DNA from 4 places in the Pseudoalteromonas sp. MMG022 genome. Region 3 is predicted to be linked to each of the others. Evidence: predicted binding sites of a transcription regulator. Region 3 holds the regulator's gene; each other region holds the start of a gene.
The links. Region 3 encodes sigma-54, which starts transcription at its own class of promoters, with help from an activator protein. Its sites were predicted from a motif close to GTTGGCACGNNNNTNGNNT; they were not measured.
Positions count from the first base shown of each region.

Region 1 (3,833 bases), 150 kb from region 3:
GCCCTTAGAATTCTAGCGTAAGCGCATTTGTTGCGTATCGCCAGATGGTAAGTTACGTTTTTCGATCTTAAAGCCAGCCATGGCAAGTACCCTCTATAATATATTTTGCCCTATCATCAAGGGTGACTACAGGGTGATTAAATATCGAAGCTCGCGGTAGTTCAAGGTAATTAAAGGCGGTTCACAAAATATGTCAAACTCAGTTAAATCAGGCGATAGTCCTCTTATGGTAAGCGATTCAACGTTCAGACGATTTTCTGTCGCGCCCATGCTGGATTGGACAGACAAGCACTGTCGTACATTTCATCGCAAGTTAACACGCCATGCGGTGCTATACACTGAGATGATCACCACGGGTGCAATTTTATTTGGTAAGGGAGATTACCTGAGCTTTGGTGAGCATGAGATGCCAGTTGCCTTGCAATTAGGGGGGTCTGATCCTACCGCTTTAGCGGAATGTGCTAAGCGGGCGGCAGAGCATGGTTACAGCGAAATCAACCTCAATGTTGGCTGTCCTTCAGATAGAGTTCAAAACGGTCGCTTTGGGGCGTGCTTAATGGCGGAGCCTCAGCTCGTTGCAGATTGTGTTGCAGCCATGAAAGCACAGGTGAATATTCCGGTTACGGTAAAAACGCGAATCGGCATTGATGAGCAGGATTCTTATGAGTTTTTAACGGCCTTGATTGAAGCGACAGCCAAGGTTGGGTGTGATGATTTTATTATTCATGCTCGTAAGGCTTGGCTACAAGGCTTAAGCCCGAAAGAGAATAGAGAGATCCCACCACTTGATTACCCACGAGTTTATCAGTTGAAAAAGGACTATCCAGAATTACACATCAGTATAAATGGCGGTGTTAAAACGCTAAATGACAGTTTACATCACTTAAAGTATATAGATGGGGTGATGGTAGGGCGTGAGGCATATAGCAACCCATTTATGTTGTCACAAGTAGATGAATTTATATACGGCGAACAGGCTTTCACCCAAACTCGACATCAAGTCGTGCGCAGTATGTATGATTACTTTGAGCAGCAAATGTCGTCAGGAGCAAATTTTTGGCACATTGCTCGTCATATGTTAGGTATATTTCAGGGGCAACCTGGTGCCAGAGGCTTCCGTCGCCATTTGTCAGAAAATGGCCACAAAAAAGGCGCAGACCTTAGCGTGATGGAAACAGCGCTGAGCTTTGTTCCTGAGCAGTAAAGTTATGAACCCTATAAAACGGTGTACTCAGCACTATATCTACGCTTAGCAATTACCAAGAAAGCATTGCTGGTTAGTGAGCGAAAGAGAGCGTTGCTTCTTTCGCTCAAAAACAATTGTCTACCTAGACTTACTTCGGATAGGTTAAATGGTATAGTGAGTTTGTTGTATAGCCAACTTATTACCGTTAGTTTCATATCTCCTTACTATTAAACACTCTTTTTTCTATAAGCTCTACCCTGTCAACTGCCATTTATTACAGATTATATAACTCCTTATTTTTGATAATGTCTAAAAGCTTTAAATGCAAATAAGGAGTTTTATATGAAAACCAAAATAAAGTTAAACAAAAAGAAATTAGTTAATTTGTCTGATAAAAAACATGATCTTCCAAACAAGCTAACCCCTGACGTGGCTGGTGGAATGGGAGCGTGTACTAACTGTGCGAGCGGTTGCCACGAAGTGCAAAAGTAATTTGGCTATATGCTAGATTATAATGTTCGTACCAGGGCATATATTAATAGCATGATTTGATATGTGACCCTTTTAAAAAGCGTAAAACGTTAGGTTTAACGCTTTTTTATTATTTTCTTTTTGGCTTGTCATAACTATTTTACTGGGCGTGTAATAACTCCCAATTAAAACCAATGAGAAAAATAATTATATAGTTCCTTCACTTTGCCACATATGCAAAGAACCGCAATTACTGTGCCTGTGACAAGGGATGGTGTAAACCACTACTTTTTAGTCTATTCAGCTAAATTTCACTTCTGGCTATCGTTTTACTTCAACCCACACTTTGTATAATCCTTTGTTATTTAAAGGCTTTGTAACTCTGGCACAAAGATTGGAACGTCAGGTTAACCTAACGCCAATGCAAAGGAGCAGAATATGGCTTTAATTAACCGAATTGAAGATCTAATAAAATCAGAAGTAAATGCATTTTTAGATAAAGCTGAAGATCCCAGCAAATTAGCAGCGCAATTGTTGATTGAGCTGAATGATGCTTTAAGCGAATGCCGCTCGACAGCCGCAACAATTATTTGCGAACAGAAGGCGCTTAGCAGGCGCACCAGTGAACATGATAAGCAAATAGAAGCATGGCAACAAAAAGCAGAGCATGCTTTAAGCAAAGACAGAGAAGACCTTGCTAAGGCAGCGTTAAGCGAAAAGCAAAAGCTTATTGACAATCGAGACAAATTACAGGACCAACTAGTCTCACTTGATGAAACGTTAATTAAATTGAAAGACGACGCAGATAGGCTGGCGAGTAAAATTCAGGTATTAAAAGCTAAACAACACCAGCTTGAGCGAGCACAAAGATCGTGCAGTGCAAGGCTAAAGGTACAGCAAACTCTTCGCAGTGATGAGGTGGCGAATGTGCTCAATCGTTTTGAGCAGTTGGAAAGTAAGGTTGAGCGTATAGAAGCGCAGGTTGATAGTTATGATTTAGGAAAAGCCTCGACAGCACAGCAGTTTGCACAGTTTGAACGAGACGAAAAAGTTGATGCGGCACTCGCGCAGTTGAAACAACAGATGCAAAGCAACCCCGCGCCAGTAGGTGCTTAAGGAGTTATTTATGAAATATTATAGTGAGAGAAAAAGTTGTTTCCGCCTCCTAGGCCATAAAAAAATAACTGGGGTGTGCGCGGGAGTCGCTGAGCGATTTGATATGCCTACTTGGCTCACTCGCTTGCTTACTGTATTGCTGTTTTTAAAGTTTCCCGTGGTGACAGTACTTGCGTATGCAATAGCCAGTGTTGTGTTACCAACCAAAGCTTAAGGTAAAATGCTATGAAAACCGTATTTTTAGTACTGATCGCATTGCTAATATGTTCCACCTTATCCTGGTTGAGTTCACCACTTTCTTGGCTAAGCATTCCTGACTTCTTTATGAATCTGAGCTGGGTTGGGATAGAGCTTATTACCGTATTAATTGGAACAATCGCCTTTATAGCGGTTATTGCGTTACTGGGAATGGGGTTGATTGGCGCCTTTTTAGTAGTATTCATTGGGCTAGTTTTGGCACTGCTGTTCAACTCTATTTTGATTGCTATTCCTCTTTTATTGCTAGTTGGGTTGGGGTGGTTAGTGTTTGAACCTGTGTCAGGTCATTAGCACATAAAACATTGGGCTAGTGGCGCGTAACTGTCTATTTCATGTTATGATTTAGACAGTTATTGCTATTTTAAAGGAATGTTCATGTTTGCTAAATATCTTGCTGTATTTACCTCTATGCTGTTGAGCTTAGCGCCCTCTCAGGTCATAGCTGAACAGGGAAATTCGTCTAAGCTTGTGGTACAACACGCTAAGATCAGGCAATTTCTCCCAGCCGCGACTTCAACTGCAGCATACTTTTCGTTAATGAATCATTCACCGCAAACACGGATACTACAAAAAGCCACTATATCTGGTTTAGGAAGAGTTGAAATTCATGAGCATGTTCATAGTGATACAATGATGCGAATGCAAAAAGTACAAGAGCTGACTATATCACCTCACCAAACAATCTCTTTTCAGCCGGGAGGCTATCATTTAATGGCGTTTGAGCCGGCAGGTGAATTACGAAAAGGTGGAAAGCTGACTTTGACATTATACTTTGCTAACGGTGAACAACTTGAAAGCCCAA
Region 1 covers NZ_JAKFZQ010000004.1:257,860-261,692, forward strand. Annotated here, with positions in the region: gene dusA (tRNA dihydrouridine(20/20a) synthase DusA) at 191-1,204, shown strand; gene L1070_RS05585 (hypothetical protein) at 1,529-1,678, shown strand; gene L1070_RS05590 (PspA/IM30 family protein) at 2,096-2,773, shown strand; gene L1070_RS05595 (PspC domain-containing protein) at 2,784-2,987, shown strand; gene L1070_RS05600 (hypothetical protein) at 2,999-3,322, shown strand; gene L1070_RS05605 (copper chaperone PCu(A)C) at 3,407-3,833, shown strand, end outside.
Region 1: L1070_RS05590 (PspA/IM30 family protein) is a predicted target of sigma-54. The motif match lies at 2,039-2,057, and genes of this name have one in related genera.

Region 2 (3,833 bases), on a different contig from region 3:
TATTCAAATGCTCAGTGAACACTTTTGTGAACATGCGGGTAGTGCGAATGCACTAATAGGCGCATGTGAGTTGTTGCTGTTCACTGTGCTAGCTGTAGCGTGTAACAGTTATTTTATAGATGTGCCTAGCGATATGGCATGGATCACTTGGTTCATGGCGGTATTATTGGGCTGGGCGTGGTTGACCTTGTTCTTGAGCAAGTGGTCATGGCATAGATTTTTACTAGATAAACGAGCAAGGAGTATGTAATGCAGTTTAATACGAAGCGATTGGTAATAAGACCTGTGACGCCCGATGATTTGGCAGCAAGCTTTGAGCACCGAAGTTGTGCGCTCACATCTCGGTATATTGGCGAACCTGCAAGTTATGAGCAAGCTAAGCAACGTTTACTTGAGGGATGTAAACCTTGGCATGCACAGGAAAATGAACGCCTCGCCTTAGCCATTACGTTGCAAAGTAATGAACGCTTGATTGGGGAGTTAATGTTTAAGTACGTAAACAAGGAGAGTTTGATCGGTGAAATAGGCTATAGGTTACATAAAGATTATATCGGTCAAGGATATGCGTATGAAGCAGTCTCGGTGTTTATTGAGCACCTTTTTGTCGAGCAGGAGGTGATGAAAATAACCGCTTTGTGTGCGACTGAAAATACTGCTTCATGGAAATTAATGGAAAAGCTCGGTATGCAAAGAGAGGGGCACTTACGTCGTCACTTTCAATTGACTACACAACGAGCTGATGCTTATTACTACGGGCTGTGTCGTGAATAAAGTAACGGGGGAAGCTTCCCTCTCAACTTTTCATTGGCATTTAGCCCAGTTTACTTTCGTCAAACATTGATTTTAAACTAGTGGCAAACTGCTTCATTTTCTCTTGCATAGTTTTTTTCACGTAAATATCAATACTGCCTAGGATTACCTTTCCTTGAATATATAACCGAGGACGTTGTTTGGTGAGAGTATTGGTAGATAACTGGGAGCGGTTATTGCTGACATGACCCATGATATTAGTTGTATTGGTAATAACATCAATATTTTCAGGAATGATAATTTCATCGCTGCCCATTATACAGTTGACCTCGATGATCACCTCAGGGTGAGTAAAAACCGCATTTCTAAAATCTAACTCTGTGCTACCGAAATAGTTATTTAAGCGAATGTGCTTAGGAACCACCCAGTCCCCGCCACGATGATCTGAGCTTAGAATCGATGTGATGGTCAGAGATTCTTGATGTGGATGTGATGCGGTAAATTTTGGCTGCATACGCGCTTGCTTCTCACTGTAGTAGCGAGGGTCTGATTGTAGCGGAAGATCGGCAACCAGTTCTTGTAACTGACTTTGTTCATCAATTTGATAGGCTTTGTCTAACCGTCGCTCAAATGCATCTGCAGATAGCTCGCCATGGCTGTAATTTAAAATCAGCTGATCGATAACTTCTTCACGTACCGTTTCTAAAGGACGGTCATTGATTGGCACTGGCATTGTCATTTTCCTTAAAGCATATTGACTAAGAGAGTACGACTTTGGATGCAATTACTGAACCAAAGAAATTATATATTAAATATCATATGGTTAAATTTTTTTCAGGAAGTGAAATTAGTGAGATTGACTAACTTTCGTATCATTTAGCTAATTAGTATGCCGTTAAAGCAATCGTTTTGTCGTGCTAAAAAATGAAAGGCAGCACATTTGTACTGCCTCTCATGGGGAATTTAAATCGCCTTAAAGCGAATGGCTGTACCACCGCTGGTGGCAAGTTTTAGTGTGAGTTTGTCTTTTGCGCTAACAATGCGCTTGTTAATCGATATGTCGTAAGGATTGTGTTTCCATTCGGCTTGTTCGCCATCTTGGTAGATGTGTGCTTCGTACTTTTTGTTGGATTCTAAAAAGTCTAGTTTGATGTCAATACTACGGGCATGCTCGTCGGTGATAGCCCCTAAGTACCAATCATTCCCCGTATATTGGCCACGCTTTCTTTCTTGGCGGGCAAAAACAACGTAATCGCCGACTTCACCAGCCAAAGCGATACTGGTCTCCCAATCTGTGGGTACATCTTTAATAAATTGAAAAGCGTCAGGCTTTGCTAAGTAATTTTCTGGCAAATCAGCAGCCATTTGGATTGGGCTGTAAAGTACGACATAAAGCGCAAGCTGTTTAGCCAGCGTGGTTTGTGGGCGATTGGTCTTGTCTCCTAAACCATTGAAGCTCATATCAAAAATGCCAGGTGTAAAGTCCATAGGACCCGCCAACATGCGGGTGAAGGCTAGCATGGGCGTATGTTCTGGTGGATTAGGCGGTGTACCCCAAGCATTAAATTCCTGACCTCTTGCCCCTTCTCGGCTTAGCCAGTTCGGATAGGTTCGGCGTAGTCCTGTATCTTTGATAGGTTCGTGAGTATTAATGCTGATCTGGTATTTTGCTGCCAGCTTAACGTTATCAAGGTACTCATTCACCATGAATTGACCATCATGCCATTCATAGAGGGGATGACCGCGCTCATCAATACGTTTAATATTTCCGCCATCGGCAACGTAACCTGTTTTAACCTGACGCACTCCCGAGTTCTGATAAAGCTCAAAAGCATCATGCATTTGTTTTCTATAGTTGCTGACGTTGCCTGAGGTCTCGTGATGTCCTATCAAACGAGCGCCCACTTGTTTGCTGTGCTCACTGATGGCTTTCATATCAAAATCAGGGTATGCCTGCGTAAAGCTAAATACATCACCGTTGTAGAACCAATCTCCATCCCAGCCTATATTCCAGCCTTCAACAAGTACGCCATCAAAGCCATGTTCTGCGGCAAAACTTAAATAGGCTTTAGTTTGCTCTGTTGTAGCACCATGCTTTTCTCCGCTACCCCAAGTATTTTTGCCAATGTGCATACCCCACCAGATCCCCAAGTATTTACCGGGTTCGACCCATGATACATCACCCAATTTATTCGGCTCATTTAAGTTCAGGATCAAATGAGAATTCAAGAGGTCGATGGCTTCATCACCAATTTGTAGCGTACGCCAAGGTGTTTTAAATTTACCGTTTGTTTTGACCCGAATACCGTCTGACCATGGGGTTAGATCCGCGACAAACGTCCCCGGGCGACGTTGATTGAGGGTCATCGCTGCGTAATCAAGCAAGGCAGCTTCATGCACACTAACGTGCACGCCATCAGCATTTTTTAGCGTGAACGGAGTATGTACGTGCGCAGCCTGTTGTAAGGGAGTTGTGTTGTAAGTGTATTCATAGCGATTCCAGCCGCGTGCTGGGATCCACCAAGCTGTACTATTATGACTGTCGGCAAAGTTGAATTCAGTTAACTCTTTGGTTATGTACAAGGCGTTGCTTTGGTTGACTTCGTAACGAAACCCTAAGCCATCATTAAATACTCGGACTCTAAGTGTAAAGGCTGTGTCTTTGCTGTCTTTATCCTTAAACGTGACGGCCAGCTCGTTGTGATGATCGGTGACTAATCGGGCCTCACCCCATGGCTGCTGCCAAGTTTGTTGGTAACTGCTGGTGGCGCTAGCGCTTATTTCCAGATTCTCTTTCATCGGTGCTGCATGTTTGAATTCAAAACCGAGTTTAGAGGTATTCAGTAGTGGTTTGTTGTTAAACGAGACGTTGTACTGAGGCTGAGACTGGCTATCGGAGATGGTGAATTTGATAGCACCATCAGGAGAGTTAACCGAATAGCTTGCAGCTTGGATGGCAGAACAAAACAGGCCACTGGAAAGTGTGAGATAGCTTAGTAAGCGCATGGGATCCCTAATTTAGTTGGTGAATGATGCGTTACTAGCATACTGTGATGAGTACAGAAGGCGGAAATATCTGCATA
Region 2 covers NZ_JAKFZQ010000025.1:51,448-55,280, reverse strand. Annotated here, with positions in the region: gene L1070_RS17980 (MFS transporter) at 1-250, shown strand, start outside; gene L1070_RS17975 (GNAT family N-acetyltransferase) at 250-771, shown strand; gene L1070_RS17970 (LiaF domain-containing protein) at 812-1,483, opposite strand; gene L1070_RS17965 (glycoside hydrolase family 97 protein) at 1,714-3,756, opposite strand.
Region 2: L1070_RS17970 (LiaF domain-containing protein) is a predicted target of sigma-54. The motif match lies at 1,529-1,547, and genes of this name have one in related genera.

Region 3 (3,833 bases):
AAAGTCAGCCTCTTTAGGTATGCCATGCTTAAACCCAAATGATTGAAATGTAACGATAAGTTGTTTATCTTTCTTACCTAAAATTCGCTCTCGAATGGTTTCTGCGAGTTGGTGAACACTCAAATCTGTGGTGTCTATCAGGACATCTGCACGAGTGGTGAGTACATCAAGTAGTTTTTTTTCTGCTTTTATTGCTAAATCTAAGGGCAGATCATGTATTGATAGCGGATGCAGGCGGCGAGTTTCGGAAAAGCGTCTGATGAGTGTATTGTCGTCACTATCAAGGTAAAACAACATTGGGTTTGCAAAACCCGGTAAGTACTCAAGTATATCATTAAAGTCTTGTTGCTCTTTTGGCAGGTTGCGTACATCAATACTGACGGCTATTTTATCGTAATTGTCAGATACGCTGCGCACTAGTGAGGGCAGTAGATTAACAGGAATGTTATCAACACAGTAATACCCCAAATCTTCGAGTACACGTAAGGCAACGGATTTTCCAGAACCGGAACGACCGCTAATGATGATTAGTTCCATTATGCTCCCTTTGGTAACCTAGTCTGCTGAAGCAATAATGGCATAAAGTTCCTCATCATTGCCAGCATTGCGCAGTTGTTTACAGAATTCTTTATTATTTAGCTTTTCGGCAATGGCTGCAAGGGTTTTCAAGTGCTGTTGATTATCACCATCTGGGACTATCAGTGCGAGAAATATATCGACGGGACGGTTATCAATGGCATCGAAAGGGATTCCTTGCTGATTTACGAGTAACATAGCGGTAACTTCGTCGATACCCTCGATTCGGCCATGAGGGATTGCGATGCCCTTACCAATACCAGTACTCCCCAATTTTTCTCGGCTCATCAATGCATTTAGTATGTCATGTTGGCTTAGCTCTGGGAGTTGTTCATGCGCTAACTCACTGATGTATTCGAGAACCCGTTTTTTGCTATTAAAAAGGACCGCAGCTTTACTGCAGTCCTTATTGATAAGTGAGCTTAATTTCATGATTAGTGTCGAGTAAGCTTCTCTTTGTGTTTAATTACTTGGCGATCTAACTTATCGATAAGGCCATCGATCGCAGCATACATATCTTGATGTTCCGTTGATGCAAATAACTCTCCACCATTGACGTGTAAAGTGGCTTCGGCCTTTTGGACCAGCTTTTCAACATCTAAGATCACATGTACATTGTTGATGTGATCAAAATGCCTTTCCAGCTTCGCAAACTTGTTGGTTACATAGTCTCTTAATGAATCAGTGATTTCTACATGACGACCAGTTAAATTTAGTTGCATAAGCATTTTCCTTCTTTGGTATTACGTCTAAATCAAGCTCTTACGCTGATTGGACGGTGGAATGGCTAACGACTCCCGATATTTGGCTATGGTGCGTCGGGCCACCTTTATTCCTTGCTCTGCTAGGATATCTGCTATTTTACTATCGCTTAATGGTTTCGCGGTATTTTCTGCAGCTACTAGCTTTTTGATAAGTGCTCGAATCGCAGTGGATGAACACTCTCCTCCGTTTTCTGTACTCACATGGCTTGAGAAGAAGTATTTCAACTCAAAAATGCCCCTAGGTGTATGCATATACTTTTGAGTCGTAACTCGAGAGATGGTTGACTCGTGCATCTCTACCATTTCAGCTACATCATTTAACACCATAGGCCGCATTGCTTCAGGGCCATGTTCAAAGAATGCCTGTTGTTGTTGCACAATGCAATTAGTAACTTTCATTAAAGTTTCATTTCTGCTTTCTAAGCTTTTAATGAACCATTTAGCTTCTTGAAGATGTGAGCGTATAAACTGACTGTCTGTGCTGGATTTCACTGAGCGTGACATTGCCGCGTAGTGATCATTCACTCTGATTTTTGGCATACAATCGGGATTTAACTCAACAACCCAGCGACCTTTGACTTTTTTAACTGATACATCTGGGATTACATATTCTGACTCTTCCCGAATAATACTCGCTGCGGGTTTTGGATTGAGCGAATGAATCAACGTCATAATTTCTTTGAGCTCAGTTTCCTTGAGCTTGGTCTTTTTCATCAAGGTGCGATAATCTCGGCTCGCTAAAAGATCAATGTGCTCGTTGAGTATCATTTTGGTTTCTTGGAGCCAAGGTGTTGTTTTTGGGTCAAATTGGTTTAACTGAATGCAGAGACACTCTTGCAAACTGCGTGCACCAATACCGACTGGGTCGAACAATTGAATACGCTTTAGTACTGCTTCTACTTCATCAAGTTCAATAAGCTCTTCAGTATTGCCGTCATTAAGGCTCTCTAGAATATCTTCGGTGCTCAGTGTCAGAGTACCGTTATCATCAATTGCCTCTACGATTGCGACAGCGATGCCATGATCCGTTGGACTAAAAGGAGTGAGCTCAAGTTGCCACATTAAGTATTCATGAAGGGTTTCAGTGGTTTCGCCTTGATAAACGGTTTCGTCTTCAGGCATAGGGCCGCTGCTGGCTGCAGGGGCGGCACTCATGTACTCATCCCAAGTAACATCCATGGCCAATTCATCGCTGACGGTATCTTTGCTCAGCGCCGCATCAGAGTCCATTTCATAGTCGCTAACGGCCTCTGCTTCATAGGTGTCCTGATCTTGGCTTGCATCGTCCTGGCTATTATCTTTACCATTTTTTTCTTGAGCATCACTATCAAGCTCAGAATCGGAATCAGACTCTTCTATTTCAAGAAGGGGGTTGCTATCCAGCGCTTCTTGAATTTCTTGTTGTAGATCCAGCGTACTCAATTGCAGCAAACGAATGGCCTGCTGTAATTGCGGTGTCATGGTAAGTTGCTGCCCCATGCGCAGCTGTAACGATTGCCTCATGTACCTTTAACAATCCTTCTTATTCTCTATTTTATTGTTGTGACCAAGCGTATATTAACTATAGCCTGAATTGTTCACCAAGGTAGACATCTCTTACTGTTTGATCCGCCAAAACATGTTCAGGCGTCCCAGATGCGATCAGTTCACCATGTGATACTATGTAGGCTTTTTCACATACATCAAGGGTTTCTCGAACATTGTGATCGGTAATAAGTACACCGATACCTCTATTTTTTAAATGTTCGATTATTTTCTTTATATCTAACACTGAAATGGGATCAACACCAGCAAAAGGCTCATCTAGGAGGATAAATTTTGGATTTGCGGCTAAAGCGCGAGCAATTTCAACACGACGGCGCTCACCTCCAGATAAAGCCATACCTAAACTGTCACGAATATGCTGGATGTTGAACTCATCCAATAACTCGTTTAAAACCTGCTCTCGGGCTTCTTTGTTTAGTGAGTTCCTCGTTTCTAGAATTGCCATCAAGTTTTGGTACACTGTTAGCTTTCTAAAAATAGATGATTCCTGCGGTAAATAACCTATACCAAGGCGGGCTCGGTTATGCATAGGCAATAGCGTAATATCATGATCGTTAATACAAACCGTGCCATGGTCACTTGGAACAAGGCCAACAATCATGTAAAAGCTCGTTGTTTTTCCAGCACCATTTGGACCGAGTAAACCGACTATGCTACCCGCTTCTACGCTTAGGCTAACGTTTTTGACAACTTGTCTGCCCTTGTAGCTCTTTGCCAGAGCCGTTGCGGTCAATACGCTCATAATTACTTACCTTGGTCTGGTTTTTTTGATTTCTTCTCAGGTACAAGAATGGTGTGTACTCGAGCGTTATCCTGTTCACCTCGCTCAGCACTGATCAGTTGTTTGTCCATGTCGTAGGTGATTGACTGAGCTTGAATAATCTGTCCAGACTGGTTGATAGAGGCATTGCCTTTGATGACCAAAGTACGATTAGCAACATCATAACG
Region 3 covers NZ_JAKFZQ010000004.1:104,021-107,853, forward strand. Annotated here, with positions in the region: gene rapZ (RNase adapter RapZ) at 1-537, opposite strand, end outside; gene ptsN (PTS IIA-like nitrogen regulatory protein PtsN) at 556-1,008, opposite strand; gene hpf (ribosome hibernation promoting factor) at 1,011-1,298, opposite strand; gene L1070_RS04925 (RNA polymerase factor sigma-54) at 1,326-2,843, opposite strand; gene lptB (LPS export ABC transporter ATP-binding protein) at 2,902-3,627, opposite strand; gene lptA (lipopolysaccharide transport periplasmic protein LptA) at 3,630-3,833, opposite strand, start outside.

Region 4 (3,833 bases), on a different contig from region 3:
AACGGGCTCTTTGTTTAATCAGCATCGTGCCAATGATCTGTACTCTGACAAAAAAGCATTGAGAACCGGTGACATTATTACGGTTGTGCTGCGAGAGTCTACGCAAGCGTCAAAAGCGGCAAACAGCCAAATGGATAAAGAATCAGAGATAGAGCTGGACCCTATTATTGGGCTAGGTGGGGCTGCAGTGAATATTGGCAGAGAAAGCATTCAGTTTGGAATGGAGTCAGAGTCTTCATTTCAGGGTGACAGTCAAGCCAATCAATCTAACAGCTTATTCGGTAATATATCAGTGAATGTGATGCGCGTATTGCCAAACGGGAATTTAGTGATCCGTGGTGAGAAGTGGTTAACACTTAACACTGGAGAAGAGTTTATTCGCCTTGAAGGCTTAGTTAGAGCCGCAGATGTTAAAGCGGATAACACTGTCGAGTCGAATCGTATCGCCAATGCCAGAATCCAGTATTCAGGCAAAGGTCAACAGCAAGAAACGCAAAGTCCCGGGTGGTTGGCGCGCTTCTTCATGAGCACATTAATGCCATTTTAGGGGTAAAGACGATGAGATTGTTTCTTGTAATATGCGTTTTGTTTGGCAGTTTGTTCGCTCAGGACACATATGCTGAGCGTATAAAAGATGTCAGCATGGTCGAAGGTGTTAGGGCCAACCAATTGGTCGGTTATGGTTTGGTTGTTGGTCTGCCTGGTACGGGTGAACAAAGCCGTTTTACAGAACAAAGTTTTAAAGCCATGTTGAGCAGCTTTGGTATCACCATGCCTGCGAGTCTAAAACCGAAAATTAAGAATGTCGCAGCGGTGGCGGTGCACGCAGACTTACCAGCGTTTGTAAAACCGGGCCAGCAAATTGACGTGACAGTTTCATCAATAGGTAGTGCAGGAAGCCTACGCGGTGGCACACTGTTACAAACCTTCTTAAAAGGTGTTGATGGTAATGTATATGCCATTGCTCAAGGTAGCTTGATAGTCGGAGGCCTTGGCGCTGAAGGTCTAGATGGTAGTCGTGTTGTAATCAATACCCCAACGGTTGGCAGAGTACCAAATGGCGCAACGGTAGAGCGCGCAGTAAAGAGTCCCTTTACACAAGGTGACCATATTACTTTTAATCTAAATAGCCCAGATTTCACAACCGCCAAGCGTTTAGCGGATACGATTAATGAATTAGTAGGCCCTAATAGTGCTAAACCTATGGATGCAGCATCTGTAAGAGTAATCGCACCTCGTGATCCTTCACAGCGTGTAGCCTATTTATCGACCTTGGAAAACTTAGAGTTCAAACCTGCTGACACCAATGCCAAAATCATTGTTAACTCGCGCACAGGTACCATAGTGATAGGCAAAAATGTCAAGCTACAACCAGCGGCGATCACTCATGGTGGATTAACAGTAACCATTGCTGAGCAGCAAAATGTGTCTCAACCCCAAGCGTTGTCTGAAGGTGAAACCGCTGTTACTCAGCAGAGCATCATCGATATCGATTCTGACGATTCTAGAGCATTTGTTTTTGACCCAGGTGTGAGCCTCGATGATTTGGTGCGGGCAATAAATCAGGTTGGAGCTGCACCTGGCGACTTAATGGCGATTTTAGAAGCACTTAAAGAAGCCGGTGCAATTAATGGTCAATTAGTCGTCATATAAAGTTTTATTTTTAATCAAACAGTTAGCCTCGAAATATCGAGGCTTTTTTTTGGCTCGCTTTTTGCATTTGTTTAACTATGAATTTTTATTTTGTGTCGTTGAGCAGATGAATACCAATCAGTTAGACAAGCAGAACTTTTTTGATTTGGGGAACCTAGATTCTCTACGTCAGGATGCTTTAAAAAGTGCTTCAGATCAAAAGGCATCGAATGAAGCGTTAAAAAAGGCTGCCCAACAGTTTGAATCCATTTTTACGCAGATGCTGCTAAAGAGTATGCGTAAAGCCAACGAAGTATTAGAAGACAAAGACAGTCCATTTAATTCAAGCAGCGTGAAGTTCTTTGAAGAAATGCATGACCAGCAACTATCAATTGAGCTCTCAGGCAATGGCAGCCTTGGTTTGGCAGACTTGATAGTGCAACAACTATCGCCAAATAGTGAAGGCTATACCCCTGCTTCTGTATTACGTACAAATGCTGAGTTGCAAAGTGACAAAATCGCAAGTGGTCAAGCTCCATTGAGTGTGACTACAGATGCTGTTGAAAAGAGTAATAAAACCGGGCAAGACACGCCACAAGATAGCTTTGATGATCCCGCATCGTTTATTACCGCAATGTGGGACCATGCAAAAGAAGCTGCACAAAAAATAGGTCTAAATCCAGCGGTTATGATCGCTCAAGCTGCGCTTGAAACTGGTTGGGGCAAGCACGTGATAGCCAAACAAGATGGCTCTAGCAGTTTTAATTTATTCAACATCAAGTCCGATAAGTCCTGGCAGGGCGAAAGCGCCAGAAAGTTGACTTTGGAATTTGAACAAGGTTTGCCAGTGCAAAAACAAGCAAACTTCAGAGCGTATGATTCTGTTAAAGAGAGTATTAATGATTACATCGAGTTTTTACAAAGTAACCCTCGTTATGAAGAGGCACTGAAGAAAGTGAAACAACCAGCTCAGTACTTGGATGCGTTGCAGCAAGCAGGGTACGCGACAGATCCGAATTATGCGCAAAAAATTAAAAGTGTGTTACAGCGTGGCGAGTTTAAGCAAATGCTGACATCGCTTATTCGTCAAGGAGTAAACTAAGATGTCATTCGATCTAATGCATATTGGTACCAGCGGCGTTCGTGCCAGCACGGAGTTACTGCAAACCACCAGTAGAAACATCTCAAACCTTAATACGAAAGGTTATATTCGCGAACGCACAGAGCATGCGACAACCGTGGGTAATTTGGTTGGGCGTGGTGAAACCGTAAGGTTGATCAATGAGTTTGCGGTTAAACAACTTAACCGTGATACCTCAAACAAAGCTTATTATGATCAATTTGTAACTGAGTCTTCTCGCATAGACACCTTGTTCGCTGAGGAGTCAAACAGCCTCAGTACAAGCATAAATAATATGTTTAATAGCTTGCAAGAATCTATGAACCAGCCTGCATCGACTGTGTCTCGTTCTTTATTCATGAACTCGGCAGAGGGACTCGTTCAGCAAATGCATCGCTTATCGAACATCGTGTTTGACCAAAAGAGCGTCGTCAATGAGCAACTTAGTTTGTACACAGATGAAGCGAACAGTTTGATCGAAAAAATCAGTGAGCTAAATAATAAAGTAGCCTCAACGCATACCAGTGATGACCGCACTGTCGCTCTTTCTGTCTTAAATGAGCGAGATCAGGCGATTCGCGATTTATCTGGGTTAGTTGATATTGAAACTTTGGATGGTCCAAATGGTGAAAAACTTATCTTTTTGGGTTCCGGCCAGTCTCTTGTAATGGAAAACGGCACATTTAATGCGTTTGCACTTGACGGTGATCCAGATCCAAACGTGAAAGATTTGAAATTAGACGTCAATGGCGGTACAGCTGTAGCGCTGGATGTAGACCTTAGCTCGTTGAAAGGAAAAATTGGCGGCTTATTGGCATTTCGTGATGAAATCCTACAACCGGCACAAAACCAGTTGGGTCAAATTGGTATTTCAATAGCAGATGCGTTTAATCAGCAAAATGCCCTAGGTATGGACTTAGATGGTAACTTTGGCGGTGATATTTTTAATATCCCGACAGTCCAAGGTTACGCGTTTTCTGATAATACCGGTACAGGTGTAGTGAATGCGACGTTAGAGTCTGGGTTGGGTAGCTCTCTACCTGCAACTGACTTTCAAGTAACGTTTTTAACGGCAACGACC
Region 4 covers NZ_JAKFZQ010000003.1:164,909-168,741, forward strand. Annotated here, with positions in the region: gene flgH (flagellar basal body L-ring protein FlgH) at 1-547, shown strand, start outside; gene L1070_RS03960 (flagellar basal body P-ring protein FlgI) at 559-1,653, shown strand; gene flgJ (flagellar assembly peptidoglycan hydrolase FlgJ) at 1,760-2,734, shown strand; gene flgK (flagellar hook-associated protein FlgK) at 2,736-3,833, shown strand, end outside.
Region 4: flgJ (flagellar assembly peptidoglycan hydrolase FlgJ) is a predicted target of sigma-54. The motif match lies at 1,702-1,720, and genes of this name have one in related genera.